4 regions of the Lentzea sp. JNUCC 0626 genome follow, and region 1 is predicted to be linked to each of the others. Evidence: riboswitches for the same ligand, from Rfam matches in the RefSeq annotation. Region 1 holds a riboswitch; each other region holds the start of a gene.
The links. Region 1 has a riboswitch for cobalamin ahead of JNUCC0626_RS07950 (CoA-acylating methylmalonate-semialdehyde dehydrogenase). Riboswitches for the same ligand answer to the same signal wherever they lie in the genome.

Region 1 (6,904 bases):
GTCGACGCGGGCGGTGACCCGGAAACGGGAACCTACAACGTCTTCGACAAGATCCTGACGGTCGACGGCGGCGGAAACCTCGTCGTGCCGATCCGCCGGATGAACCGATACGACGGGTACCGCGTCGTCGTGAGCCCGGCGGCCGGCCCGGACGCGTACCCGTCGAAGTACGAGGCGGAGCAGGCCGTGGTGACGGAAGCCCTGCGGCACAACGGTGTTCCAGCGTCAGGCGGTGCGTACGTCGGAGGCCTCGACCACGCGGGCAGCGCGGTGACGTTCCCGGTGACCGTCGCCGCGACCGGCGTGTACGCGATGACCGTGCGGTACGCGGCGGGCGTCGGCCCGGCGGCCCACGCGGTGAGCGTGAACGGCGTGCGCCAGGGCGAGGTCGGCTATCCGGCCACGGGAGGCTGGGCGAGCTCCGAGCTGGGCACCGTCACGAAACGACTGGTGCTCCAGGCGGGCCGCAACGACGTCCGGCTCGGCCGGGGCACGGGCTACGCCGAACTGGACTACGTCGACGTGCGGCCGGACACCCACCGGTACGAGGCGGAGAACGCGGCGATCACGTCGGCGCGGGCGGTGCCGTACCGGTCGAACTACGTGCCCGACTACGTGGGCGGCATCGACGCGCCGGACAGCCAGGTCGAGTTCGTGGTGGACGCCCCGGTCACCGGCACGTACCGGCTCGCCATCGGTCACGCCAACGGCACGACCGCTCCGGCCGACCACACGGTGCTCGTGGGCGGAGTGGAGCGCGCGGTCGCGGTGTACCCGCCGAGCGGCTCGTGGCTGGGCACCGAGCAGCACGACCGCGCCGCCCGCGCCGCGACGGTCCTGGTGCCGCTGACCGCGGGAGAGAACAGGGTGGCGTTGCGGAAGCGGAACGGTTTCGCCGAACTGGACTGGCTGACCGTCACGACGCCGTGACGTCGGAAAGCAGGCCGGTCGCGGTGTGGCCGAGGTGCCGGAGCAACGCCGTCGCGGCGGCGTCGGCGTCACTGGCGAGCGCGGCCTCCTCCAGGGCGCGCTACTCGGCGAGGTGGTCGCGCTCCCCATTGCGGCTCGCCGACCAGCGGCGGTCGAGTTCGCTCGCGGTCCACAGCCGGTCGAAGGTGTCCAGCAGGGACGCGTTGCCGCAGCCTTCCAGCAGGATACGGTGGAAGATCCGGTGCGCTTCCGCCCACTCCTCGCTGTGGTGCTCGTCGGAGTCGCCGATGAACGCGGGGGTGAGTGCCAGCCGGTGGTGCGCCGCGCGGACCCAGGCCTCCCAGTCGAGGTCGCCCCGCTCGACAGACGAGCGCAGGACGGCCGGTTCGACGGTCATCCGGGCCTCCGCGATCTTCTGCCGGCGACGGTCCGAGTAGACGGGGACGGCGAAGCCGCGGTTCGGCAGCTGGTCGGCGAGGCCCTCGCTGACCAGGCGGACGAGCGCCTCGCGCACCACGGCCAGGCTCACGCCCTGTTCCTTGGCGAGGGCCTGCGGTTTCAGCGGGTCGCCGGGTGCGTGGGCGCCGCGCATGATCGCGTTCCGGATCGGTACTGAGCTGCCGGAGGGCGCCTTCCAGTTGCCCGACGACGCCCGTCTCTCGCACTACATCGGAGCGGCCCGCGGCGCCCCCGGCTGGTCACGGCCCGGGGGCGCCGCTTTCTTCCGGGTGACGTGACCTGGCGCACTCTCGACATAGTAGGAAGTCCTACTTTATGTTGGCCGAAGGTCCACGGTGCAGGGAAGCCGGTGCGAGTCCGGCGCGGTCCCGCCACTGTGACCGGGGAGTGGTGTCCCATCAGCAGGCCACTGGCGCGAGCCGGGAAGGCCGGGGCCCCACGTCGATCCGGGAGCCAGGATACCGGCTGTGGACGTCCGTGTTCGTCCACGAGGATGGAGCTGAACGCATGCAGATTCTTCCTGCCTGCGCGAGAAACGCGATCCCACAGCCATAAGCCGTGCTGTCGCCGTGCCCGGTCGTCCATATGCGACTCGGGCGGCTCCGTCCTGCGCTCTGACGGAAGGATCTCCTGTGAGCAAGGAACTGCACCACTTCGTCGGTGGCAAGCCCGTGCCCGGCACGTCCGGCCGGTTCGCCGACGTCTTCGACCCGAGTACTGGCGCCGTTCAGGCGCGGGTGCCGCTGGCGTCCGCCGCCGAGGTTTCCGACGCCGTCGCGGACGCCGTTGCCGCCCAGCGGGAGTGGGCCGCGTGGAACCCCCAGCGCCGGGCCCGCGTGCTGATGAAGTTCGTCGAGCTCGTGCGGGCCGAGGAGGAGAGCCTCGCGCGGCTCTTGTCGTCCGAGCACGGCAAGACCGTGGCCGACGCGCGCGGGGACATCCAGCGGGGACTGGAGGTCGTCGAGTTCGCGATCGGCGTTCCGCATCTGCTCAAGGGCGACTTCACCGACAACGCGGGCACCGGCATCGACGTCTACTCGATGCGTCAGCCGCTCGGGGTGGTCGTGGGCATCACGCCGTTCAACTTCCCCGCCATGATCCCGCTGTGGAAGGCCGCTCCGGCGATCGCCTGCGGCAACGCGTTCGTGCTCAAGCCGTCCGAGCGCGACCCGTCGGTGCCGTTGCGGCTGGCCGAGCTGTTCCTCGAGGCTGGTCTGCCACCGGGCGTTTTCTCCGTGGTCAACGGGGACAAGGAGGCGGTCGACGCGCTGCTCACCGACCCGAGGGTCGAGGCGGTCGGGTTCGTCGGGTCCTCCGCGATCGCCGAGTACATCTACACCACCGCCGCCGCGCACGGGAAGCGCGCGCAGTGCTTCGGTGGCGCCAAGAACCACATGATCGTAATGCCGGACGCCGACCTCGACCAGGTCGTGGACGCGCTGGTCGGTGCCGGGTACGGGTCCGCCGGCGAGCGGTGCATGGCGATCTCGGTGGCGGTTCCGGTCGGTGAGGCGACGGCGGACGCGCTGGTCGCGAAGCTCGCGGAACGCGCGCGGGCGTTGAAGGTCGGGCCCGCGCTGGACGACACCTCGGACTTCGGGCCGCTGGTCACCTCCGACGCCGTGCACCGGGTGCGCGAGTACGTGCACATCGGTGTGGCCGAAGGTGCCGAGCTGGTCGTGGACGGGCGGGACGTCACCGTGCCGGGCCACGAGAACGGCTTCTACCTGGGCGCGTGCCTGTTCGACCGGGTCACGCCCGAGATGCGGATCTACCGCGAGGAGATCTTCGGGCCGGTGCTGTCGATCGTGCGCGCCGCCGACTACGAGGCGGCGCTGCGGCTGCCGAGCGAGCACGAGTACGGCAACGGCGTCGCGATCTTCACGCGGGACGGCGACACCGCGCGCGACTTCACCTCGCGGGTCAACACCGGCATGGTCGGCGTGAACGTGCCCATCCCCGTGCCGATCGCCTACCACACGTTCGGCGGGTGGAAGCGGTCCGGATTCGGTGACCTCAACCAGCACGGGCCGGACTCGATCCGCTTCTACACCAAGACGAAGACCGTCACCTCGCGCTGGCCGTCCGGTGTGAAGAACGGCGCCAGCTTCGTGATCCCGACGATGAGCTGAGGCCGCGGATGAGGCTCGACGAAGACCAACGCGCGCTGCGCGAGACGGTGGCCGAGTTCGCCGCCGAACACCTCGCGCCGCACGCCGTGGAATGGGACCAGAGCAAGCACTTCCCCGCGGACGTGCTGCGCAAGGCCGCCCAGCTCGGGCTCGGCGGCGTGTACCTGCCGGAGGACGTCGGTGGTTCCGGGCTCGGCCGCCTCGACGGCGTGCTGGTGTTCGAGGCGCTCGCGACCGGCTGCCCGTCACTGGCCGCCTACACCTCGATCCACAACATGGTCGCCACCATGATCGACCGGTTCGGCAGCGAGGCCCAGCGCCACCGCTACCTGCCGCGTATGGCGACGATGGACTGGTTCGGCAGCTACTGCCTCACCGAGCCGGACGCCGGGTCGGACGCCGCCGCGTTGTCCACCAGGGCGGTGCGCGACGGCGAGGACTACGTGCTGGACGGGGTGAAGCAGTTCATCTCCGGCGCGGGCGCCGCCGAGGTGTACGTCGTGCTGGCTCGCACCGGAGGCATCGGCGCGGCCGGGATCTCGGCGTTCGTCGTCGACAAGGACACTCCGGGGCTCTCGTTCGGACCGAACGAGGTCAAGATGGGCTGGAACGCCCAGCCCACCCGCCAGGTGGTCCTCGACGGTGCGCGCGTACCCGCCACGGCGTTGCTGGGTGGCGAGGGCGGCGGGTTCAAGGTCGCGATGTCCGCTTTGGACGGTGGACGGCTCAACATCGCCGCCTGCTCCCTGGGCGGCGCGGGCACCGCGCTGGACAAGGCGCTGCGGCACCTGTCCGAACGGTCGGCGTTCGGCGCCAGGCTGTCGGAGGCGCAGGCGCTGCGGTTCCGGCTGGCCGACATGCGCACCGAACTGGAGGCCGGACGCACGCTGCTGTGGCGGGCCGCCGACGCGCTCGACCACGGCGACGCGAACGCCACGGCGTTGTCCGCCATGGCCAAGCGGTTCTGCACCGACGCGGGGTTCGAGATCGCGAACCAGGCGTTGCAGCTGCACGGGGGCTACGGCTACCTGACCGAGTACGGGCTGGAGAAGATCGTCCGCGACCTGCGGGTGCATCAGATCCTGGAAGGGACCAACGAGATCATGCGGATCATCATCTCCCGCCGGATGTTCCAGGAGGCGATGTGAGCGACGTCGAGTTCCACGTCCACAGCGGACTGGGCCGCATCACCCTCAACCGGCCCAAGGCCATCAACGCGCTGAAGCACGACATGGTCCGCGCGATCAGCGACCGGCTCACGGCGTGGCAGGACGATCCCGGTGTGCGGGCCGTCGTGGTCGACGGAGCCGGTGAACGCGGTCTGTGCGCCGGCGGGGACATCCGGTCGATCTACGAGGACGCACGCTCCGGCGGCACGGCGTCGCTCGCGTTCTGGGCCGACGAGTACCGGCTCAACGCGCAGATCGCCGCCTACCCCAAGCCGTACGTCGCGATCATGGACGGCCTGGTGATGGGCGGCGGCGTCGGCATCTCGGCGCACGGCAGCCACCGGGTCGTCACCGAACGGTCGCGCGTCGGCATGCCCGAGGTCGGCATCGGGTTCGTCCCCGACGTCGGCGGCACCTACCTGCTCTCCCGCGCTCCCGGCGAGCTCGGCACGCACGTCGCCCTGACCACGGCGACGATGTCCGGCGCCGACGCGATCCACTGCGGGTTCGCCGACCACTTCGTGCCGTCCGACCGGCTGCCGGACCTGCTCGACGCGCTGGCCACGAGCACGCCCGCGGTGGCGTTGGCGACGTTCGCGGAGACGCCACCCGCGAGCCAGCTCGAGGCCGACCGGCCGTGGATCGACGAGTGCTACTCGGCCGACTCCGTCGAGGAGGTCCTCGAGCGGTTGCGGCGCGGGGGCGACGCGGCGTTCTCGGCGGCGAAGGAGATCGAAATTAAGTCCCCCACGGCGTTGAAGGTCACGCTGCGCTCGTTGCGGTCGCCGTTGCCGGACCTGGCGACCGCGCTGGGGCAGGAGTACCGCGTGTCGTCCCACGCCCTGCGCCACCCGGACCTCCCGGAGGGCGTCCGCGCGCAGATCATCGACAAGGACCGGTCGCCGCGCTGGCAGCCCGCCGAACTGTCCGAGGTGGACGACGAGCTGGTCGCGTCGTTCTTCGCGGAGGTGACCCGATGACCGTCGCGTTCCTGGGACTGGGCAACATGGGCGGCCTCATGGCCGCCAACCTCCTGCGAGCAGGCGAGAAGGTCGTCGGCTACGACCCCGTCGTGACCGAGGCCGAGGTTCCGCTGGCAGAGTCGGCCGCGGCTGCGGTCAGCGGTGCGGACGTCGTGATCACCATGCTGCCCAGCGGGCGGCACGTGCTCGACGTCTACCGCGAGATCGTGCCGCTGGCCGAGCCGGGCACGGTGTTCCTCGACTGCTCGACCATCGACGTCGCCGACGCGCGGGCGGCCGCCGAGCTGGCCTCGGCCGCCGGGCATCTCGCGGTGGACGCCCCGGTGTCTGGCGGCGTGGTCGGCGCGCAGGCGGCGAAGCTGACGTTCATGGTCGGCGGCGCTGCGGAAGCGTTCGCCGCGGCGGAACCGTTGCTGCGGCACATGGGCGCCCGTCAGGTCCACTGTGGAGACTCCGGCGCCGGGCAGGCCGCGAAGATCTGCAACAACATGCTGCTCGGCATCTCGATGATCGGCGTCAGCGAGGCGTTCGCGCTGGGCCAGCGGCTCGGGCTCGACGACCAGGTGCTGTTCGACGTGGCGTCCACCGCGTCCGGCCAGTGCTGGTCGCTCACCACCAACTGCCCGGTCCCCGGCCCGGTGCCGGCGAGCCCCGCCAACCGCGGCTACACCGGCGGGTTCGCCAGCGGCCTGATGCTCAAGGACCTCCTGCTGGCCCAGGCCGCCGCCGACGCCCACGGCGTCCCGACGTCGCTCGGCAGGCACGCCGCCGAGCTGTACGCCGCGTTCGTCGAGCAGGACGGACCCGGCCGCGACTTCTCCGCCATCGTCACCAGCCTCCGCGAGGAAACCTCATGACCTCCTACGGCACGATCCTGCTCGACCGCCCGGCCGACCGCGTCGCGCTGATCACGCTGAACCGCCCGAAGGCGTTGAACGCCCTCAACCTCCAGGCCATGAACGAGATCACCGCGGTGGCCGCCGAACTCGACCGCGATCCGTCCGTCGGCGCGATCGTGATCACGGGCTCCGCCAGGGCGTTCGCGGCCGGCGCCGACATCAAGGAGATGGCGCCGCAGAGCTTCAGCGACGTCTACGCGGCCGACTGGTTCGCGGGCTGGGACGCCCTGTCCCGGGTCCGCACGCCGTTGATCGCCGCGGTCTCCGGCTACGCGCTCGGCGGCGGCTGCGAACTGGCGATGATGTGCGACGTCCTGCTCGCCGCCGACACC
Region 2 (6,904 bases), 580 kb from region 1:
GCCCCGAGGAACACCATCGGCATGGACACCGGCGCCCGGTCGAGCAGGCGCGGCAGCAACGCGGCGGCGAGCGTCGCGAGGCCCGCACCGGTGTAGAGCAGGGGAGCGGGATCCACTGTCCGCCTTTCGTTCCGATCAGACGGAGGTACCCCGCACGCGTTCGCCCAAACCGTCTACTGTGGACGCCGGATGGCCGCCTTCCGGAGGCGAGCCGGTGGCGCTTAGGATGTGCGCGCCCGCCGGGGAGCGGGCGCAGCAGAGCGCGTCCAGGTTCAGCAGCGTGCTGGTGACGCACGGCGAGAGGGCACCGCTGTGAGTGCGTCCGGCCTGCGGGGTTACGACCTGCGCGCCTTGTTCGGGCAGTCCACCACCGTCTTCGCGGCCTTCACCGGCCCGTCGCACGAGATCGAGACGGCCAACGAGTCCTTCACCACGTTGTTCGGCGACGGCGGCTCGCTCGCCGATCTGCTCGACGACGTCCGCCGCACGGGCGAGTCCCGCACGGACCACGACGTCAGGGTGGTCGTGGGCACCGGTGAGGACGAGCGCGAGGCGTTCTTCGACCTGACCTGCGAGCCCCGGGCCGACCTGACCGGTGTCCGCGTGATCGGCGTGGAGACCACCCAGGTCAGGAACGCGCAACGGCTGATGGCCGACCACCGCGCACTGCTGGTGCAGATCGCCCGCCAGGCACCCCTGGCCGACGTCCTCGACGGCATGACCCGCTGCATCGAGGACCTCGCGCCGAGGGAACTGGTCGCCTCGGTCCTGCTCGCCGCCCCGGACGGCACGCTGCGGCACGGCGCCGCCCCCAGCCTCCCGGACTTCTACAACGAGGCGATCGACGGCATCGCCACCGGCGAGGGCATCGGCTCGTGCGGCACGGCGGCCCACCGGCGTGAGCCCGTCATCACCGCGGACATCGCCACCGACCCGCTCTGGACCGACTTCCGCCACCTGGCCGAGCAGGCGGACCTGAGGGCTTGCTGGTCCACCCCGATCCTGGCGGGCGACGGCACCCTGCTGGGCACGTTCGCGATGTACCACCGCACGCCGCGCACCCCGAAGGACACCGACCGCGCGTTGATCCAGATCTTCGCCGACACGGCCGCCCTGGCGATCGAGCGCCATCACGCCGAAGCCGCCGAACGCGCGGACCGGATGAGGGAGGCGGCGGTGGCCCAGTCCCGGAGCCCGCACCCGGAACGCTGTGAGCTGGGCGGACGGGACGCCTGTGCGGCCCCGGCGGAGATCAAGGTGGCCGACTCGTGGGGTGACGCGGCCTGGGGCTGCGCGGCCCACGTGGAGGAGGTGCTGATCCACGTGCGGTCGGTGTTCATCGCCAGCGAGGAGCTCGGCGGTCTGGGCGCCTACCTCGATCGCCGAAATCGTCGGCGAAACGAGGTTTGACACGCCCGAGTTCGGGCTACGGCTATCGTCGAACGCAGTACGCGACAGTTGTGAGAGGCGCGAACGCACGTGACCTTTGCCGGTGACCAGGCCCAGCGCCTGGTCGTGGACCTGCACGTCCCGCGCGACGTCGTGCTGTCCGGATTGCGTCACGAGCTCGGCGCTCTGCTACCCGACCTGGGCGAGGACCACCTCTACGACGTGCAGCTCGTCGTCACGGAACTGGTGAGCAACGTCCTCGACCACACGACCGGCAGCGGCACCCTGCGGCTGTTCCGCGCCGGTGATCCGTGCGTCGTCACCGTCGAGGTGGACGACGAGTCGTCGACGCAGCCGGTCTACGGCCACTCGCGGCTGGGGGAGAACCGCGGTCGCGGCATGGTGATGGTCGAGAGCACGACCAGCAAGTGGGGCACCAGCCTGCGTCCCGGCGGGGGCAAGACGGTGTTCGCCGTCGTGCCGTGCCCGTGAGCACCCGCTGAGCAGCTGGCTACGATCGGGTCCGTGGCTTCCATCACCCGCCGACCGTCCAAAAAGGCCGAACGTCAGGCCGAGGTAGAGGCCGCCGTGCTGGGCGCGACCGAACGGCTGCTGCGCGACGGCACCGCCTTCACCGAACTCGGTGTGCAGCGCATCGCGGACGCGGCCGGCATCGCGCGGTCGACGTTCTACCTGTACTTCCGCGACAAGACCGACGTCATGCGGCGGATCACCGAGAACCTCGGCCGGGCCGCGTTCGAGGCACCGGGGACCGTCACCGCGGACCTGGAGTCGATCACGCGGTCGCAGGTGGAGATCTTCGCCTTCTACCGGGAACGCGCGCATCTGCTCGCCGCCATCGTCGAGGTCTCCGGCTACGAGCCGGAGATCCGCGACGTGTGGAACGCGGCCGTGCAGCGGTTCGCCGACAACATGACCCGCATGCTCGAGGAGGAGCAGGAGGCCGGCCGCACGTCCGCCGACCTCGTGCCGCACACGTGCGCCGAGGTCATCGTGTGGGGCGGGATGCGGGCGATCGCCCACCAGGTCGCCACGAACGGCCTCGAGTCCGACCTGGCCGTGGCCCGCGAACTCGCCGCCAACCAGTGGTACGGCGCGTTCCGCCGACCCTGAGGATTCACCCTCCGAAACCGCTCGACACCGACGCGCTGGTCCGTTCGGGTGTAGAGTCGGACACGATGTCGGACATGGTGTCCGAAAAGTCGTGAGGAGAGCTCGATGCAGTACCGCACGCTGGGCAAAACCGGACTCTGGGTCTCGGAGGTGTCCTTGGGCGCCATGACGTTCGGTGGCGCCACCGACCACCCGATCTGGGGTGCGGTCGGCGCGCTGGACGTGGCCCAGGCCCGCCGGCTCGTCGACGAGGCGCTCGACGCGGGCGTCAACCTGATCGACACCGCGGACGTCTACGCCGACGGCGAGTCCGAGAACCACCTCGGCGAGATCCTCGAAGGCCGCCGCGACCAGGTGTTGATCGCGACCAAGGCGATGGCGCGGTTCGGCCCCGGTCCCAACGACCTCGGCGCGACCCGCGTGCACCTGCTGCGCAGCATCGAGAGGAGCCTGCGGCGGCTCCGCACCGACCACATCGACCTGTTCCAGCTGCACAACACCGACTCGGTCACGCCGATGGAGGAGACGCTGAGCGCGCTCGACGACGCCGTGCGCCAGGGCAAGGTCCGGCACATCGGCGTCGCGAACTTCCCGGCCTGGCAGATCACGAAGGCGCTCGGCATCTCCGCGCTCAAGCAGCTCAACGGGTTCGTCGCGCTCCAGGCGCACTACTCGCTGCTGGTGCGCGACCTGGAGGCCGAGATCCTGCCGATGGTCGAGAGCGAGAACATCGGCCTGACCGTCTGGGGCCCGCTCGCCGCCGGGTACCTGACCGGCAAGTTCGACGCCGAGGGCAACAGCACGGACCCGTGGTCGCGCCGGGCGAAGGCCCCTCAGGCGATTCCGCCGGTCGACCCGTCCACCGCCGCGCCGATCGTCCACGTCGTCCGCGAAGTGGCCGAGCGCAACGGCACGAGCATGCCGCAGGTCGCGCTGGCGTGGCTGCTCGCCCGGCCCGCGGTCACCAGCGTCACGATCGGCGCCCGCACCGTCGAGCAGCTACGGGACAACCTCGCGGCCGTCGAGAACCCGTTGGCGGAGAAGGACCTCGCCGAACTGGACGCGATCAGCGCCCCGGCGCCGGTGTACCCGAAGTGGATCAACGACTACTCCGCCTCCGTGCGCGGTCCCGTGCCGCTCGGCTGAGCCTCGGGAGTTCAGGCGGCGAACGCCGCCGCCAACGGGGCCGAACGAACCGTCCTCAACGCCCACCACCTGCGCTGACCGCAGGGTCGTCCCGCCACGTCGCGAGCCGCGCGGCGGGACGTTTCAGGCACTGGTCCAACCGGGCGACACGCCCACTACATGTAGGTGCGTGTCTCATGATCGCGCCCATGTATTGTGTCCCGCAGCTGGTTCGGCCGATCATCCAGATCGGTCGTCGCAAGAGGGAACCCGGTGTGAATCCGGGACTGCCCCGCAGCGGTGAACGGGAACGAAAGCCGTCAGAAAGCACTGGACGAGGGTGTCTGGGAAGCGACGGCCGGTAGGCGCCTCGGTGATCGATCACCGGGCACGCCCGTGAGTCCGAAGACCTGCCAGCATCCCGCACGCGCCTGCGTGCGGGCGTCCGAGGCCCCGAGGGAGGGCGGGAGGACGTGGCGGTCGCGCGCGCCCGTTCACTCCTCGCTGCTCTCGTGGCCACCGAGCTCGCGAGGAGAGAGCTGTGACGGCGGTCGACACAGTCACCACCACGATGCGCGTCAAAAAACGCAACGGTTCACTCGAACCGGTCGACTTGAACAAGATCGTTCGCGCGGTCGAGCGTTGCACGGTCGGTCTGCACGACGTCGACCCGTTGAGGGTCGCGACCAAGACGATCAGCGGTCTCTACGACGGCGCCACCACGGAGGAGCTGGACAAGCTCTCGATCCAGACGGCGGCCGCCCTGGTCGCCGAGGAACCCGAGTACTCCAAGCTCGCCGCGGGCCTGCTGGCCGCGTTCATCGAGAAGGAGGTGCGCCGTCAGGGCGTGCAGTCCTTCAGCCAGAGCATCGCCCTCGGCCACGCCGAGGGCCTGATCGGCGACGCGACCGCGAAGTTCGTGGCCGCCAACGCCCGCAAGCTCGACGACGCCATCGACCTCGACGGCGACCGGCGGTTCGAGTACTTCGGCCTGCGCACCGTCTACGACCGGTACCTGCTGCGCCACCCGTCCCAGCGATCGGTGATCGAGCAGCCGCAGTACTGGTTGCTGCGCGTGGCGTGCGGGCTCTCGCACACCGCGGCCGAGGCGATCGACTTCTACCGGCTGATGTCGTCGCTCGCGTACCTGCCGAGCTCGCCGACGCTGTTCAACTCGGGCACCCAGCACACCCAGATGTCCTCGTGCTACCTGCTCGACTCGCCGAAGGATCAGCTGGAGTCGATCTACGAGCGCTACGCCCAGATCGCGCGGCTGTCGAAGTTCGCCGGCGGCATCGGCGTGCAGTGGTCGCGGGTGCGTTCGAGGGGTGCGCTGATCCGCGGCACGAACGGCCACTCGAACGGCATCGTGCCGTGGCTGCGCACCTTGGACGCGTCGGTCTCGGCCGTGAACCAGGGCGGCCGCCGCAAGGGCGCCGCGTGCGTGTACCTGGAGACGTGGCACCCGGACATCGAGGAGTTCCTGGAGCTCCGCGACAACACCGGTGAGGACGCGCGCCGCACGCACAACCTCAACCTGGCCAACTGGATCCCCGACGAGTTCATGCGCCGCGTCGAGGCGGACGCCGACTGGTCGTTGTTCGACCCGGACGAGATGCCGGAACTGGTCGACCTGTGGGGCGACGAGTTCGACCGCGCCTACCGCGCCGCCGAGGAAGCCGGCCGCGCGGTGCGGACCGTGAAGGCTCGTGACCTTTATGGACGGATGATCCGCACGCTCGCCCAGACCGGCAACGGCTGGATGACGTTCAAGGACACGTCGAACCGCACGTGCAACCAGACCGCGTCGCCGGAGAACGTGGTGCACCTGTCGAACCTGTGCACCGAGATCCTGGAGGTGACGAGCGACGAGGAGACCGCGGTCTGCAACCTCGGCTCAGTCAACCTCGGCGCTCACATCGACGACACTGCCGGTGACATCGACTGGGAGCGCCTGCGTTCCACCGTCCGCACGGCCGTGGTGTTCCTCGACCGCGTGATCGACATCAACTACTACCCGACCGAGCAGGCGGCGCAGTCCAACCCGCGCTGGCGCCCGGTGGGTCTCGGTGTCATGGGCCTGCAGGACGTGTTCTTCAAGCTGCGCCTGGCTTTCGACTCGCCCGCCGCGCGCGAGCTGTCGACGCGCATCGCCGAGGAGATCTACCTGACGGCTCTGGAGTCGTCGGCGGAGCTGGCCTCCTCGGCCGGTGCGCACCCGGCGTTCGCGGAAACTCGTGCCGCCAAGGGAGATCTGCAGCCCGACCTGTGGGGCGTCACGCCCACGCAGACCGCGCGCTGGGCGTCCGTGCGCGAGCGGATCTCCGAGCACGGCCTGCGCAACTCGCTGCTGATCGCCGTGGCTCCCACGGCCACGATCGCCTCGATCGCGGGCTGCTTCGAGTGCATCGAGCCGCAGGTGTCCAACACCTTCAAGCGCGAGACGCTCTCCGGTGAGTTCCTGCAGATCAACTCCTACCTGGTGCGCGAGCTCAAGTCCCGCGGCCTGTGGACGGACGCGATCCGCAACCGCCTCAAGCAGGACGAGGGGTCGGTGCAGGGTCTCGGCGAACTGCCCGCCGAGGTTCGCGAGCTGTTCCGCACCGCCTGGGAACTGCCGCAGAAGGCGTTGATCGAACTGGCCGCCGCGCGCGGCCCGTACATCGACCAGAGCCAGTCGCTGAACCTGTTCGTCGCCTCGCCGACGATCGGCAAGCTCTCCTCGATGTACCTCTACGCCTGGAAAGCCGGGCTGAAGACCACGTACTACCTGCGCTCCCGCCCCGCGACGCGCATCCAGCAGGCCACCGTCTCCGTCCCCGCCAGCGCGCCGGCCACCCCCGCCGCTGTCGCCGACGCCGAGGCGCTCGCCTGTTCCCTCGAAAACCCCGAAGCATGTGAGGCCTGCCAGTGACCGCCCTGTCCAACACCGCCCGCAAGAACGCCCTGCTCGACCCCGGCATGGACCTCACGCTGCGGCCGATGCGCTACCCGCTGTTCTACGAGCGCTTCCGCGACGCCATCAAGAACACCTGGACCGTCGAGGAGGTCGACCTCCACTCGGACCTCGCCGACCTGAACAAGCTGTCGGACGCCGAGCGGCACCTCGTCAACCGCCTGGTCGCGTTCTTCGCGACTGGTGACACCATCGTCGCGAACAACCTCGTGCTGAACCTGTACGAGCACGTCAACGCGCCGGAGGCCCGCCTCTACCTGTCGCGGCAGCTGTTCGAGGAGGCCGTGCACGTCCAGTTCT
Region 3 (6,904 bases), 3.3 Mb from region 1:
CGTGAACGCCGCCCCACCCGCGACCGCCACGACCGGTTCCGAAGACACCCGCTCGACCTGCGGCTCCCACGGCGCGACCGCCATCGCGGGCACCGACGCGAGCCTGCGCACCCCGTCGAGGTCGACGTGCTTGGCCACGGCGGCGGTGATCGCGTCCACGGCGGCCACGGCCTCGGCGCCGTGCTCGGCCGCCGTCACGAGCCCCAAATGCCGTGAGGGCAAGGAGAACTGCGGATCGCGCGGCAACACCCCGAGCACGTCGAGACCGACCTCGTCGCACGCCGACCGCAGCACCTGCTCGTGGCGTTCGGAACCGACCTGGTTGAGGATCACGCCACCCAGCCGGACCGTGGGGTCGTAGCCGCGGAAGCCGTGCAGCAACGCCGCGAGCGACCGGCTCTGCCCGCGCGCGTCCACGACGAACAGCACGGGGGCGTTGATCAGCTTGGCGACGTGCGCGGTCGAACCGATGCCGGCGGTGTCGATGCGGCCGTCGAAGAGCCCCATGACGCCCTCGACGACAGCGATGTCGCAGCCCTTCGAGCCGTGCGCGAACAGGCCCGGGACACGATGTTCGCCGACCATGACCGGATCGAGGTTGCGACCGGGACGGCCGGTGGCGAGCGAGTGGTAGCCGGGGTCGATGTAGTCGGGGCCGACCTTGAACGGCGCGACCCGGGAACCGGTGCGGCGCAACGCCGCCATCAGGCCGGTGGCCACGGTGGTCTTGCCGCTGCCGGACGCGGGGGCGGCGATGACCAGCCTGTTCACCACTCGATCCCCCGTTGCCCCTTCTGCCCGGCGTCCATCGGGTGCTTGACCTTCGTCATCTCCACCACGAGGTCCGCCGCGTCGATCAGCTTCTGCGGCGCGTGCCGCCCGGTGATCACCACGTGCTGGTGACCGGGCCGGGAAGCCAGCGCGTCCACCACCTCGTCCACGTCGATCCAGCCCCAGTGCAGCGGGTACGTGAACTCGTCCAGCACGTAGAACCCGTGCCGTTCGCTCTGAAGGCGGCGCGCGATCTCCGCCCAGCCTTCACGTGCGGCGGCGGCGTGGTCGTCCTCGGTGCCCTGCTTGCGGGTCCAGGACCAGCCCTCGCCCATCTTGTGCCACTCGACGGCACCGCCCTCGCCGGTCTCGTCGTGCAGCCGGCCGAGCGCCTTGAACGCGGACTCCTCGCCCACCTTCCACTTGGCGGACTTCACGAACTGGAACACGCCGATGTCCCAGCCCTGGTTCCAGCCGCGCAGCGCCATGCCGAACGCCGACGTCGACTTCCCCTTCATCTCGCCGGTGTGCAGCATCAGCAACGGGCGGTTGCGGCGCTGCCGGGTGGTCAGGCCGTCCTTCGGAACCTCGGTGGGTTGTCCTTGGGGCACAGGGGTTTCTCCTTGCTCGTTGGTCGCTGCTCCGCAGACTCCGGTGAGTTCGCCGGGAAGCGAACTCACGCGGCCCGGACGACGCCGGCGAGGTGGTCGGCGGACAGCTGCTCGAGCCGGACGCAGGTGCCCTGCAACGCCTCGGCGATCTTCGCGGCGAGCCCGAGGCGGACGTGGCCCTGTTCGCAGTCGACGACCACGACGGCGGTCTGCTCCAGCAGTCCGGCGGCCTTCAGCGCGTCCTTGGTCGGGTCGCCGCCGAGGCCACTCGACGTAGCCCGGCCGTCCGTCAGCAGCACCACCAGCGGACGCTTGCGCGGGTCCCGCAGCCGTTCGATCTCCAGCACGCGGTGGGCCTTCAGCAGACCGTCCGCCAACGGCGTGCGGCCGCCGGTGCGCATCTTCTTCAACCGCGTCGCGGCGGCGTCCACGGAAGTCGTGGGCGGCAGGGCGACCTCGGCGGTCTGGCCCCGGAACGTCACCACACCCACCTTGTCGCGGCGCTGGTAGGCGTCGCGCAGCAACGAGATCACCGCGCCGCTGACCGCCGACATCCGCTTCTGCGCGGCCATCGAGCCGGAGGCGTCGACGACGAACAACACGAGGTTCGACTCCTTGCCCTCCCGCACGGCCTTGCGCAGGTCGGCGGCGGTGAGCAGCAGTCCGGGACCGCTGCGGCCCCGCGCGGCCTGGTGCGGCGCGGCGGTCGTCAGCGTGTCGACCAGGTGCAGCCCACTGCCGTCCACAGTGGACGAACGAACGATCCGGCCGGTGCGGGCACGGGCCCGGGAACGCTTGCCCGGCGCACCTTCCCCGACGCCGGGAACCTCCAGCAGCCGCGCCTTGAACGCGGGCGAGGGTTCCGGTGCCGGACGGTCGGCAGGCGCGTTCCCGTTGCCCTTCGGGCCTTCCTGCGGTTCGGGCAGCTCGCCACCGCCGGGGCCGTCGTCGTCCGGACCCTCGTCCGAAGGCTCTTCGGCGTGCTCGGCCGCCTGCTTCATGGCGTCCTCGAGCTGCTGCTCCTCGATGCCGGGCTCGTCGAACGGGTCGCGGCGGCGCCGGTGCGGCAGCGCGAGCCGGACGGCGGTCTCGACGTCGATCTCCTCGACCGCGCCGACCCCGCGCCACGCTGCGTGCGCGACGGCGGCACGGGCGACCACGAGGTCCGCGCGCATGCCGTCGACCTCGAAAGCCGCGCAGACAGCGGCGATCCGGCGCAGCTCACCGTCCGGAAGGGACACTCCGGCCAACCGCGACCGGGCGTCGGTGATCTGCTGCTTCAGCTGCACGTCCTCATCGGCCCAGCGAGCGGCGAACCCGACCGGGTCGGCCTCGTAGGCGAGCCGGCGACGGATGACCTCGGTGCGCACGGCGACGTCCCGCGCGGCCTTCACGGCCACGGTCAGCCCGAACCGGTCGAGCAGCTGCGGCCGCAGCTCACCTTCCTCGGGGTTCATCGTGCCGACCAGCAGGAACTGCGACGGGTGCGACACCGACACGCCCTCGCGTTCGACGTGCGCACGCCCCATCGCGGCGGCGTCGAGCAGCAGGTCGACCAGGTGGTCGTGCAGCAGGTTGACCTCGTCGACGTAGAGCACGCCCCGGTGCGCGGCGGCCAGCAGGCCGGGCTGGAACGCGCGCTTGCCCTCGGTCAGCGCTTTCTCCAGGTCGAGCGACCCGACCAGGCGGTCCTCGGTGGCACCGACGGGCAGTTCGACGAGCCGGGCTGGGCGCCGCTCCACGCCGTCGTGCGGTGCGTCGGGGCAGTCGGTGGTCCCGGGCGCGCACCCGAACCGGCAGCCCGCCGAGACGTCGAGCTCCGGCAGCAACGCGGCCAGCGCACGCACGATGGTCGACTTCGCGGTCCCCTTCTCGCCTCGGACGAGAACGCCGCCGATGCCGGGGTGCACGGCGTTCAGCAGCAGGGCGAGCCGGAGGTCGTCATGGCCGACGACAGCCGAAAACGGGAACATGCTCAGCGAAGTCCTTCCTCGGGTGTCCACGCCCGCGGTGAGGTGAAGAGGGGGACGAGTTCCTGACTTCCGGCGTCCAAAACCGGTCACAGTCGCGGGACGGCGCCGGAGTTCCACCGGCTTCCTCGCGTTCCCCTCACAGCCCCGGCATCGTCGCACTTCGCACGGCCGGGTCCAACAGCCAGGTGAGCGACGTCGCTAGATCAGCCCGAGGAACTCCTGCCACGTTGCCCTGACCTCGTCCGCCGTCCACTCCAGCGCGGGGCCGGCCACGGTCACCTCGGTCTTGGCCAGCGGCCCGTCCTGCCAGAACCCGCCGAGGAACTTGCCGCTCAACTCCTTGAGCCGGGCCGGGTCGCCGGGCAGGTGCAGCGCGAACTGGTGGGTGTGCGGTTCGGGCTGGTCCATCGCCTGAGCGACGACCTTGGCGTGCGCGACGTACTCGCCGAGCTTCGGCAGGACCGTGTCCAGGCCGTGCAACGCCGACAGCGCGGCGGGCCACTGCTGGAACAGCATGCCGCCGTACCGGTGCCGCCAGACCCGTGCCTGCTCGACGAAGTCCCGCGACCCGGCCAGCGCCGCCCCGGAGATGCCTTCGAGGGACTTGTAGAACGACACGTAGACCGAGTCGAACAGCCCCGCGATCTCGGGCAACGGCTTGCCCAGGCCGTGCGTGCTCTCCCACAGCCGCGCGCCGTCGAGGTGCACGACCGCGTCCCGTTCGCGGGCCAGGTCGACCGTCGCGGTCAGCTCGTCCCAGGTCGGGAGGACGAACCCGGCCTCGCGGTCCGGCACCTCCAGCAGCAGCGTCCCGAACGGCTCGGGGCACGTCCCGACGTCGGCGTTGCGCACCTTGATCGGCCGCAGCCCGGACAGCACGGTCAGCGCGTCGTCCTCGTGGTGCAGCGGGTGCGCCTGCGGGTGCATCGCGACGATCGGGTTGTGCGTGCGGTCGGCCCAGCACCGCAACGCGATCTGCTGCGCCATCGTCCCGGTCGGCACGAACAACGCGGCCTCGGTGCCGAGCAACGCGGCGACCCGCTCCTCCAGCGCACCCACCGGGCCGCCGTCGCCGTACCGGTCGGGGTCGACGTCCGGCACCGGGCCGAGCGTCTCCAGCAGCGTCTTCTTGCGGACTCCCGAGAGCTGACGGTTCATCACCCCAGCATCAAACCTCAGGTCAACGGCTCACAGCCACCGACTTCGGCGCGCGGAACGACAGCAGGTTCAGCCACTCCGGTCGTGGTCCGACCAGGTGCAACGACGGTTCGTGCGCCGCCACCGTGCGCAACGTCACGGCGGCCTCCAGCCGGGCGAGCCCCGCGCCCAGGCAGAAGTGGCGGCCGTACCCGAACGCCAGGTGGCGCGAGTCGGTTTCCTTACCGCTCAACAACAACACGAGCTCCGCACCGGCCGGAACGTGCACACCGGACAGAACGACCTCACGCGCGGTCAGCCGCCGCCACGTCACCACGGGCGTTTCGGTCCGCAGCACGTCCTCGACGAACGCCTCCGCGACGCCGGGTTCGGGCAGCCGCGCCCACAGCGAACGGTCCTGCAACGCGCGCCGCAACGCCGTGGACAGCAACTGGGTCGTCGTCTCCTGGCCGGCGATCAGCAGGAAGTAGCAGAGGCCCGCGGAGTCCTCGGCGGACACACCGGCGTCGGCCAGCGCGCAGAACAAGTCGCCGTCGCGGGCGTGATAGCGCTTGATCAGCCATTGGTGGAAGTCGCCGACGTCGCCGACCAGCTCCAGCTGACGTTCGCGGGTGATGTCGCCCCAGAAGAACTCCAGCGACCCGGAGCTCCACCGCTTCAGCGTCGGGATGTCGACGTTGGGCAGTCCGAGGATGTCCATCAGCACGATCGCGGGCAGGTCCCAGGCGAGGTCCCGCACGAGATCCGTGCCACCCAGGCGTTCCAGAACGAGGGCTTCGATGCGAGGCTCCGCAGCGGCAACGCGCGCGGCCGTGAAGAACGACGCCACGAGTCGCCGCAGGTCAGCGTGTGACTCGGACCCGTTGTTCGCGAGCGTCGGCGGGAGCGAGAAGCGGGCGCGGACCAGTGATCGCAACGCCGCCGGAGCCACCGGCGTCACGGCGGTCAGCGCGTTGTCGGGCAGGTACGTGACGGGATCGGCCAACACGGCGCGCACGTCGTCGTACGAGGACACCACCCAGCGGCCGCCGAGGAACTGCACCGGCGAGGTGAGTTCGGCGCGCGTGAAGGTGAACAGGTCCACGAGCGGCACGCTAGCGGCCGGATGGGAGACTCAGGCGGTGACCGTGAGCACAACTGAGGCGATTTCCAGTCCTGGTGAGGCGACGTTCGACTGGATCGACGTCCGCTCTGAAGCGCGAGCCAAGGCCGGTCTGACCCGGCGACTGCGGCCGCGCACGTCGGACTCGACGGATCTCGACCTCGCGAGCAACGACTACCTCGGGCTCGCCAAGGACAAGCGCGTCGCCGGTGCCGCCGCGGCCGCCACGTTGAAGTGGGGCGCGGGGTCCACGGGATCGCGCCTGGTCACGGGCTCGACCGAGCTGCACGCCGAGCTGGAGTTCGAGCTCGCGAACTTCTGCGGCTCGCAGTCCGCGCTGGTGTTCAGCAGCGGTTACATGGCGAACCTCGCCGCGGTCACGGCGTTGTCGGGTCCCGGCACGGCGATCGTCGCGGACCAGCACATCCACGCGTCGCTGATCGACGGCACGCGGCTGTCGAAGGCCGACGTCGTCGTCGCGGACCACTGCGACGTGGGCAAGGTCCGGCACGCGCTGGAGACCCGCGGCAAGCGGCGCGCGATCGTCGTCACGGACTCGGTGTTCAGCGTCGACGGCGACATCGCCCCGCTGAACGAACTGCACGAGGTCTGCCGCGCGAACGGATCGGCGCTGGTGGTGGACGACGCGCACGGCCTGGGCGTCGTCGGACCGGGCGGCCGTGGGGCGGTCGCGGAAGCGGGCCTCATCAAGCAGCCGGACGTGATCACCACGCTGACGTTGAGCAAGTCGCTGGGCGCCATGGGCGGCGCGGTGCTCGGCCCGTCGCGCGTGATCAAGCACTTGATCGACACCGCGCGGCCGTTCATCTTCGACACCGGCCTCGCGCCGAGCAGCGCGGCGGCGGCCCTCGCGGCGATCAGGATCCTGCGCGAGGAGCCGGACCGTCCCGAGCGGGCGCTGACCGTGGCGCACGACCTGAGCAACCGCCTGAAGGAAGCCGGTTTCCAGGTCAGCACGCCCACGGCGGCGGTCGTGAGCGTGCGGGCACCGGGGCCCGAGCAGGCGTTCCGGTGGGCGGAGACGTGCCGCGCGAGCGGTGTCGTCGTCGGCTGCTTCCGGCCGCCGTCGGTGCCGGACCAGATCAGCAGGCTGCGGCTCACCGCGCGCGCCGATCTGACCGAGGCCGACATCGAGCGCGCGGTGCGCGTGATCAGGGAGAGCGCCGCATCCGCAGGTGTGGAATCCCGTCCTCGATGAACTCGGCCCCTTCGGCCACGAACCCGAACGACGCGTAGAAGTCGGCGACGTACGTCTGCGCGTCGAGCAC
Region 4 (6,904 bases), 2.5 Mb from region 1:
TCGTCGTTGGGGAACGTCGTCATCGTGAACTGACGCGGCGTCAGCATCTCCTCGTACGCCTCGGCCACGCGGCGCGGGGTGTCCGCCAGGTGCACCGAGTACGGGTCCTTGCCCAACGCCTTGAGCAGGTCTGTCACCGCTCGTTGCGCCGCTTCGACGTCCATGCGATCACGGTAGATCTGCTGGCCGAATTTAGTCAACAAGAGTAGTTTTTAGAGATGGCCGACCCCGTCGCCGCCGTCGCGGCCCTGGACGAACCGAACCGGCGCAGGCTCTACGACCTCGTGGCCGCCGCCACGTGCCCCATCAGCAAGGACGAGGCCGCACAGGCCGTCGACCTGCCCCGCACGACGGCCGCCTTCCACCTCGACAAGCTGGTCGAGATGGGCTTGCTCACAGTGGTCCACGAACGCCGCACCGGACGGTCCGGACCGGGCGCCGGGCGGCCCGCGAAGCTGTACCGGCGGTCGGACGAGCAGATCGCGGTGTCGTTGCCGGACCGGCGTTACGAGGCCGCGAGCCACCTGCTGACGGACGCGGTGGTGGAGGCCGAGACCACGGGCGAGCCGGCGCGGGTGATCCTGAACCGCCGCGCCTACGAGTGGGGCGCGGACCTCGCCGGGCGGGCGCCGGGCAGCGTGGTGGAGGCGTTGGCGCGCTTCGGTTTCGAACCCCGGGTCGAAGACGGCACGATCCTGCTGCGCAACTGCCCGTTCCACAGCCTCGCGCACCGGCACACGGAGTTGGTGTGCGGCATGAACCTCTGCCTCATCAGCGGCCTGCTGGACGGGATCGAGGCGAACGGGCACACCGCTCGCCTCGCTCCCACCCCCGGCCACTGCTGCGTCCGCCTCGATCCCGCCTAGCGGGCCCGCGCGTGCCGCTCGCTCAGGCGCCGTCTTCCAGGTCGCCCTCGGTCTCCAGGTAAGCCGCCCGCAGCGCGTCCAAAGTGGACTCCTCCGGGTGCTCCCACATCTTTCGCTCGGCCGCCTCCAGCAGGCGTTCCGCGATGCCGTGCAACGCCCACGGGTTCGACGTCTGCATGAACTTGCGGGTCTCCGGGTCGAGCACGTAGGTCTCGGTGAGCTTCTCGTACATCCAGTCGGCGACGACGCCGGTCGTGGCGTCGTAGCCGAACAGGTACTCGACCGTCGCCTGGAGTTCGAACGCGCCCTTGTAGCCGTGGTTGCGCATCGCCCCGACCCAGCGCGGGTTCACCACGCGGGCGCGGAAGATCCGCGACGTCTCCTCGGTGAGCGTGCGGGTGCGGACGGCCTCCGGGCGGGTGCTGTCGCCGACGTACGCGGCGGGTGCCTTGCCCGTCAACGCCTTCACCATCGTGACCATGCCGCCGTGGTACTGGAAGTAGTCGTCCGAGTCGGCGATGTCGTGCTCGCGGGTGTCGATGTTCTTGGCCGCCACCGCGATCCGCCGGTACGCCGACTCCATGTCCTGGCGCGCCTCGATGCCGTCGACGCCGCGGCCGTAGGCGTAGCCGCCCCACACCGCGTAGACCTCGGCGATGTCGGACGAGTCGCGCCAGTTGCGGCTGTCGATCAACGGCAGCACGCCCGCGCCGTACGCGCCCGGCTTGGAGCCGAAGACGCGCAGGGTGGCGCGGCGCTGGTCGCCGTGCTCCTCCAGGTCGCGCACCATGTGCGCCCGCACGAAGTTCTGCTCAGCCGGTTCGTCCAGCGCGGCCACCAGCTGCACGGCATCGTCCAACATGGACACGACGTGCGGGAAGGCGTCGCGGAAGAAGCCGGAGATCCGGACCGTGACGTCGATGCGCGGGCGGTCGAGCTCGTCGAGCGGGACGACCTCCAGGTTCGTGACGCGCCGCGACTGGTCGTCCCACACCGGCCGGACGCCGAGCAGTGCGAAGACCTCGGCGATGTCGTCGCCGGAGGTGCGCATCGCGGACGTGCCCCAGACCGACAGGCCGACCGACGGCGGCCACTCGCCGTCGTTCTCCTCGCGGTAGCGGGCGAGCAGCGAGTCGGCCATCGCCTGGCCGGTCTCCCACGCGAGCCGCGACGGGATGGCCTTCGGGTCGACCGAGTAGAAGTTGCGGCCGGTCGGCAGCACGTTCACCAGGCCGCGCAACGGAGAACCCGACGGGCCCGCCGGGATGTAGCCGCCGTCGAGCGCGTGCAGGACGTTCGTCATCTCGTCCGTGGTGCGGGCGAGCCTCGGCACGACCTCGACGGCCGCGAACTCCAGGATCTTCTGCACGTCCTCGGACTCGTGCAGACCTGCTGCGGCAGCACGATCCCAGCCCGCGTCCTCCATCGCCTGGACGAGCGCGCGCGCCTCTTCCTCAACCGCGTCAACGTCTTCGCGGCCGGTGGTCGTGAGCCCGAGCGCTTCCCGCAGGCCCGGCAGCGCGGCGACCTGACCGCCCCACATCTGCCGTGCCTGCAACATCGCGAGCACGAGGTTGACGCGGACGGACCCCGTCGGCGCCTCGCCGAGGATGTGCAGGCCGTCGCGGATCTGGACGTCCTTGACCTCGCACAGCCAGCCGTCGACGTGCAGGATGAACTCGTCGAACTCCGCGTCGTGCGGCCGGTCCTCCATGCCGAGGTCGTGGTCGAGCTTGGCGGCCTTGATCAGCGTCCAGATCTGCGCGCGGATCGCCGGCACCTTGGCCGGGTCCATCGCCGAGATGTTGCCGTACTCGTCCAGCAACTGCTCCAGGCGCGCGATGTCGCCGTAGCTGTCGGCGCGGGCCATCGGCGGCACCAGGTGGTCGACCAGCGTGGCGTGCGCGCGTCGCTTGGCCTGCGTGCCCTCGCCCGGGTCGTTGACGAGGAACGGGTAGATCAGCGGCAGGTCGCCGAGCGCCGCGTCGGTGCCGCAGGACGCCGACATGCCGACGGTCTTGCCGGGCAACCACTCCAGGTTGCCGTGCTTGCCGACGTGCACGACGGCGTCGGCACCGAAGTTCGACTCGACCCACCGGTACGCGGCGAGGTAGTGGTGCGACGGCGGCAGGTCCGGGTCGTGGTAGATCGCGATGGGGTTCTCGCCGAACCCGCGCGGCGGCTGCACGATCACCGCGACGTTGCCGGACCGCAGCGCGGCCAGCACGATCTCGCCGTCCTTGGACTTGCTGCGGTCGACGAAGAGCTCGCCCGGCGCCTCGCCCCAGTGCTCCTGCATCGACTCGCGGAAGTCGTCCGGCAGCGTCTCGTAGAACTCGCGGTAGTCGGCCGCGGCGATGCGGATCGGGTTGCTCTCGAACTGCTCCTGCGTGAGCCAGTCCGCGTCCTGACCACCGGCGGCGATCAGCGCGTGGATGAGCTTGTCGCCGTCGAGTTCGTCGACGCCCGGCAGCTCGTCGCCGATGTCGTACCCGTGCTCCTGCATGGCCTTCAGCAGCCGGACGGTCGACGCGGGCGTGTCGAGGCCGACGGCGTTGCCGATGCGCGAGTGCTTCGTCGGGTACGCCGACAACATCACGACGATCTTGCGTTCGGCGACGGGGATGTGGCGGAGACGGCCGTGCCGCACCGCGATGCCCGCGACGCGCAGCGCCCGTTCGGGGTCGGCGACGTAGACGGTCAGGCCGTCCTCGTCGATCTCCTTGAAGGAGAACGGGACCGTGATGATCCGGCCGTCGAACTCCGGGATCGCGACCTGGGTCGCGGTGTCCAGAGGAGACAGTCCGTCGTCGTTCTCGTCCCACGTCTCGCGGCTGGAGGTGAGGCAGAGTCCTTGCAGGATCGGCACGTCCAGCGCGGCCAGCGCGCCGACGTCCCACGCGTCGTCGTCACCGCCGGCGGACGCCTTGGCGGGGTTCGTGCCACCCGCCGCGAGCACCGTGACGACCAGCGCGTCGGCCTTGCGGAGCGTGTCGAGCAGCTCGGGCTCGGCGGTGCGCAGCGACGAGCAGTAGACCGGCAGCGGCCTGCCGCCCTTGGCCTCGATGGCGTCGCACAGCGCGTGCACGAACGAGGTGTTCCCGGCGACGTGGTGCGCGCGGTAGTAGAGCACCGCGACCGTCGGACCTTCGGCCTTCGGTTCATCCCGCTCCAGCACACCCCACGTGGGGGTAGCCGTGGGGGCCTCGAAGCCGTGGCCGGTCAGCAGCACGGTGTCGGAGAGGAACTTGTGCAGCTCGGTGAGGTTCGCCGGGCCGCCGTGCGCGAGGTAGAGGTGCGCTTCGGCACACACGCCACCGGGCACCGTCGACAGCTCCATCAACGCCGCGTCGGGCTGCATCTCGCCACCGAGCACGACCACGGGCAGCCCGCAGGCCAGCAGCCAGTCGAGCCCTTCCTCCCACATCCTGCGGCCACCGAGGATGCGCACGACGACCAGCTCAACACCCTCCACGAGTCCGGGAAGGTCGTCGACGGTCGTGCGTGCGGGGTTGCCGAGCCGGTACTCGGCACCGCTCGCACGCGCCGACAGCAGGTCGGTGTCGGAGGTCGACAGCAGCAGGATCACGCAGGGCTCCATCCCTCGTGGGGTCCTCGCCCCAGATTGCGGGTCACGGGCGAAGCAGAGTTCCTGACTCCCAGCCGGTTCGGCCGGTCACAGTGGCGGGACCGCGCCGGATTCGCACCGGCTTCCTCCTGCGCTTCGTCGTTCGAGCTCACCCTAACCGGCGGGTTACAGTCCGACCTATGCGTAGTCACCCGGATGCCTGCCCCGGCGCCGTCGAGCTGCACGCCGCAGCCGACGGTGGGCTGGCCCGCATCCGGGTGCCGGGCGGGACGCTCTCCGCTGCTCAGTGGGACGTCGTGCGGGCTGCGGCTGCCGAGCTCGGTTCGGGTGCGATCGAGCTGACCTCGCGGGCGAACCTCCAGCTCAGGGGCCTGGCGGACGGCGTGGAGCTGGGTGCGCGGCTGGCTGCGGCGGGGTTGCTGCCGTCTTCGACGCACGAGCGGATGCGCAACATCATCGCGGCGCCGCTGGAGGACAACCAGGGGCTGGTCGACGAGATCGACGCGGCGCTGTGCGGGGACGCTGCGCTGGCGGACCTGCCGGGGCGGTTCCTGGTGACGGTGGGGCACGCGGTGAGCGGGCTCGGCGGAGACTTCGGCCTGGTCAGCACCTCGGAGGGCACCGTTCTGCTGCTCGCGGGCCGCGACACCGGCGTCCGCGTCACCGATCCCGTCGACGCCGTCCTGTCCGCCGCCCGCCTCTTCCAGCAACTGCGCGGCACGGCCTGGCGCCTGTCCGAAGTGGACGACGGTGTGCGAAAGATCACCGCCCACTTCGGCACCTTCGACGCCCCGCGCATCACCCCGGCTGTGACCCCTGTCGCACCTTCACCGTTGACCCCGGGCGTCCCGCTCGGCCGCCTCGGCGCGGCGCAGCTGCCCGGCGTCGCCCTGCGCCTGACCCCGTGGCGCAGCCTGGTCGTGCCCGCCGGCACCGACACGTCCGGCCTCATCACCGACCCGCGCTCCCCCTGGCACGGCGTCAGCGCCTGCACCGGACGCCCCGGCTGCGCGAAGTCGCTCTCCGACGTACGCGCCGATGTGCGCGCTTGGCTCGATATGCCCCACCACACACACGGGCCAGGCCGGGTACCCCCAATTTCGATTCTAGGGAGCAGGTCCGACAGTCCGGGCGCTGTGCACTGGTCGGGTTGTGCCCGCCGCTGCGGCCGCCCGGCGGGCGATGTGATCGAGTTCGTCGCGACCGGCGACGGCTACGAGGAGATCCGTTGACGCAGTACATCAAGGACGGGGCGGAGATCTACCGCCAGTCCTTCGCCACCATCCGCGCGGAGTCGGACCTCAGCGGGTTCCCCGACGACGTGGCGCGGGTCGTCGTGCGCATGATCCACGCGTGCGGCATGACCGACCTGCCCGCCGACGTCTCGTTCTCGCCGAACGTCGTGCGCAACGCGCGCGCAGCACTCCAAGCAGGCGCGCCGATCTTGTGTGACGCCAACATGGTCGCGTCCGGGGTGACGCGCCGGCGGCTGCCGAAGGACAACGAAGTCCTTTGCTACCTCCAAGATCCGCGCACCCCGGAACTCGCCAAGACCATCGGCAACACGCGCAGTGCCGCCGCCCTCGAACTGTTGCAGGACCGGTTCGACGGCGCGGTGATCGCGATCGGCAACGCGCCCACGGCGTTGTTCCACCTCCTCGACCTGATCGCCGCCGGCGCACCGCGCCCGGCCGCGATCCTCGGCATCCCGGTCGGGTTCATCGGGGCCGCGGAGTCCAAGGAAGCTTTGGCCGCAACGGATCTCGAGCACCTCGTGGTGCGGGGACGGCGCGGCGGCAGTGCCATGACGGCGGCGGCCATCAACGCGATTGCGAGCGAAGAAGAGTGACTTACGCCCCAGCTCGATGGCTGGAGCGTCCACCGAGCTCACGCTCGGCAGTTCCTGCTTCTTCATCCTCGGGAAGGAGGAGGTTGCGACAGTTGCCTCTGCGGTTGACACCGAATCGGTCTTCCACCGTCTCCACAGGCCATGACCGCCAGCCCGGCGGCCAGAACGTTCTTCGCGGCATTCACATCACGGTCGTGGACCGCGCCGCATCGGCACGTCCACTCCCTCACGCTCAACGGCAAGGCGTTGACGACGTGGCCACACGTCGAGCAACTCTTGGTCGACGGGAACCAGCGGTCGATCGCGATCAGCTCACGGCCGTACCAGGCGGCCTTGTACGTCAGCATGAACCTCAGCTGTCGCCACGAGGCGTCCGAAAGGGATGCCGCAAGCCGGTTTCCACGACGCATCGCCGAGACGTTCAGATCCTCGATCACGATCGCTTGGTTCTCACGAACGAGCCGAGATGTGGTCTTGTGAAGGAAATCCCGCCTTCGGTCGGTGATGCGAGCATGGACCCGAGCCACGACACGCCGGGCCTTCTCCCGGTTGGACGATCCTTTCTGCTTGCGGGCCAGAGACCGCATAGCCTTGGCCAAC

Region 2: linked by a shared signal. The riboswitch ahead of JNUCC0626_RS10480 (ribonucleoside-diphosphate reductase subunit alpha) and the one ahead of JNUCC0626_RS07950 (CoA-acylating methylmalonate-semialdehyde dehydrogenase) in region 1 are both predicted to bind cobalamin.
Region 3: linked by a shared signal. The riboswitch ahead of JNUCC0626_RS42410 (putative cobaltochelatase) and the one ahead of JNUCC0626_RS07950 (CoA-acylating methylmalonate-semialdehyde dehydrogenase) in region 1 are both predicted to bind cobalamin.
Region 4: linked by a shared signal. The riboswitch ahead of cobN (cobaltochelatase subunit CobN) and the one ahead of JNUCC0626_RS07950 (CoA-acylating methylmalonate-semialdehyde dehydrogenase) in region 1 are both predicted to bind cobalamin.

Annotation. Positions count from the first base shown of each region.
Region 1 covers NZ_CP171635.1:1,765,000-1,771,903, reverse strand. Annotated here, with positions in the region: gene JNUCC0626_RS07960 (CBM35 domain-containing protein) at 1-930, shown strand, start outside; partial or broken gene JNUCC0626_RS07955 (GntR family transcriptional regulator) at 917-1,537, opposite strand; cobalamin riboswitch at 1,706-1,873, shown strand; gene JNUCC0626_RS07950 (CoA-acylating methylmalonate-semialdehyde dehydrogenase) at 2,022-3,521, shown strand; gene JNUCC0626_RS07945 (acyl-CoA dehydrogenase family protein) at 3,530-4,669, shown strand; gene JNUCC0626_RS07940 (enoyl-CoA hydratase/isomerase family protein) at 4,666-5,670, shown strand; gene mmsB (3-hydroxyisobutyrate dehydrogenase) at 5,667-6,530, shown strand; gene JNUCC0626_RS07930 (enoyl-CoA hydratase) at 6,527-6,904, shown strand, end outside.
Region 2 covers NZ_CP171635.1:2,345,963-2,352,866, reverse strand. Annotated here, with positions in the region: gene JNUCC0626_RS10505 (cation:proton antiporter) at 1-116, opposite strand, end outside; gene JNUCC0626_RS10500 (GAF domain-containing protein) at 313-1,410, shown strand; gene JNUCC0626_RS10495 (ATP-binding protein) at 1,480-1,881, shown strand; gene JNUCC0626_RS10490 (TetR/AcrR family transcriptional regulator) at 1,915-2,523, shown strand; gene JNUCC0626_RS10485 (aldo/keto reductase) at 2,629-3,669, shown strand; cobalamin riboswitch at 3,860-4,080, shown strand; gene JNUCC0626_RS10480 (ribonucleoside-diphosphate reductase subunit alpha) at 4,190-6,562, shown strand; gene JNUCC0626_RS10475 (ribonucleotide-diphosphate reductase subunit beta) at 6,559-6,904, shown strand, end outside.
Region 3 covers NZ_CP171635.1:9,035,836-9,042,739, reverse strand. Annotated here, with positions in the region: gene JNUCC0626_RS42420 (cobyrinate a,c-diamide synthase) at 1-771, opposite strand, end outside; gene cobO (cob(I)yrinic acid a,c-diamide adenosyltransferase) at 768-1,382, opposite strand; gene JNUCC0626_RS42410 (putative cobaltochelatase) at 1,448-3,355, opposite strand; cobalamin riboswitch at 3,393-3,525, opposite strand; gene JNUCC0626_RS42405 (threonine aldolase family protein) at 3,554-4,513, opposite strand; gene JNUCC0626_RS42400 (hypothetical protein) at 4,536-5,597, opposite strand; gene JNUCC0626_RS42395 (8-amino-7-oxononanoate synthase) at 5,641-6,834, shown strand; gene JNUCC0626_RS42390 (GNAT family N-acetyltransferase) at 6,788-6,904, opposite strand, start outside.
Region 4 covers NZ_CP171635.1:9,872,668-9,879,571, reverse strand. Annotated here, with positions in the region: gene folE (GTP cyclohydrolase I FolE) at 1-164, opposite strand, end outside; gene JNUCC0626_RS46570 (helix-turn-helix transcriptional regulator) at 219-866, shown strand; gene cobN (cobaltochelatase subunit CobN) at 889-4,455, opposite strand; cobalamin riboswitch at 4,492-4,627, opposite strand; gene JNUCC0626_RS46560 (hypothetical protein) at 4,635-5,687, shown strand; gene JNUCC0626_RS46555 (precorrin-8X methylmutase) at 5,684-6,304, shown strand; gene JNUCC0626_RS46550 (RNA-guided endonuclease InsQ/TnpB family protein) at 6,367-6,904, opposite strand, start outside.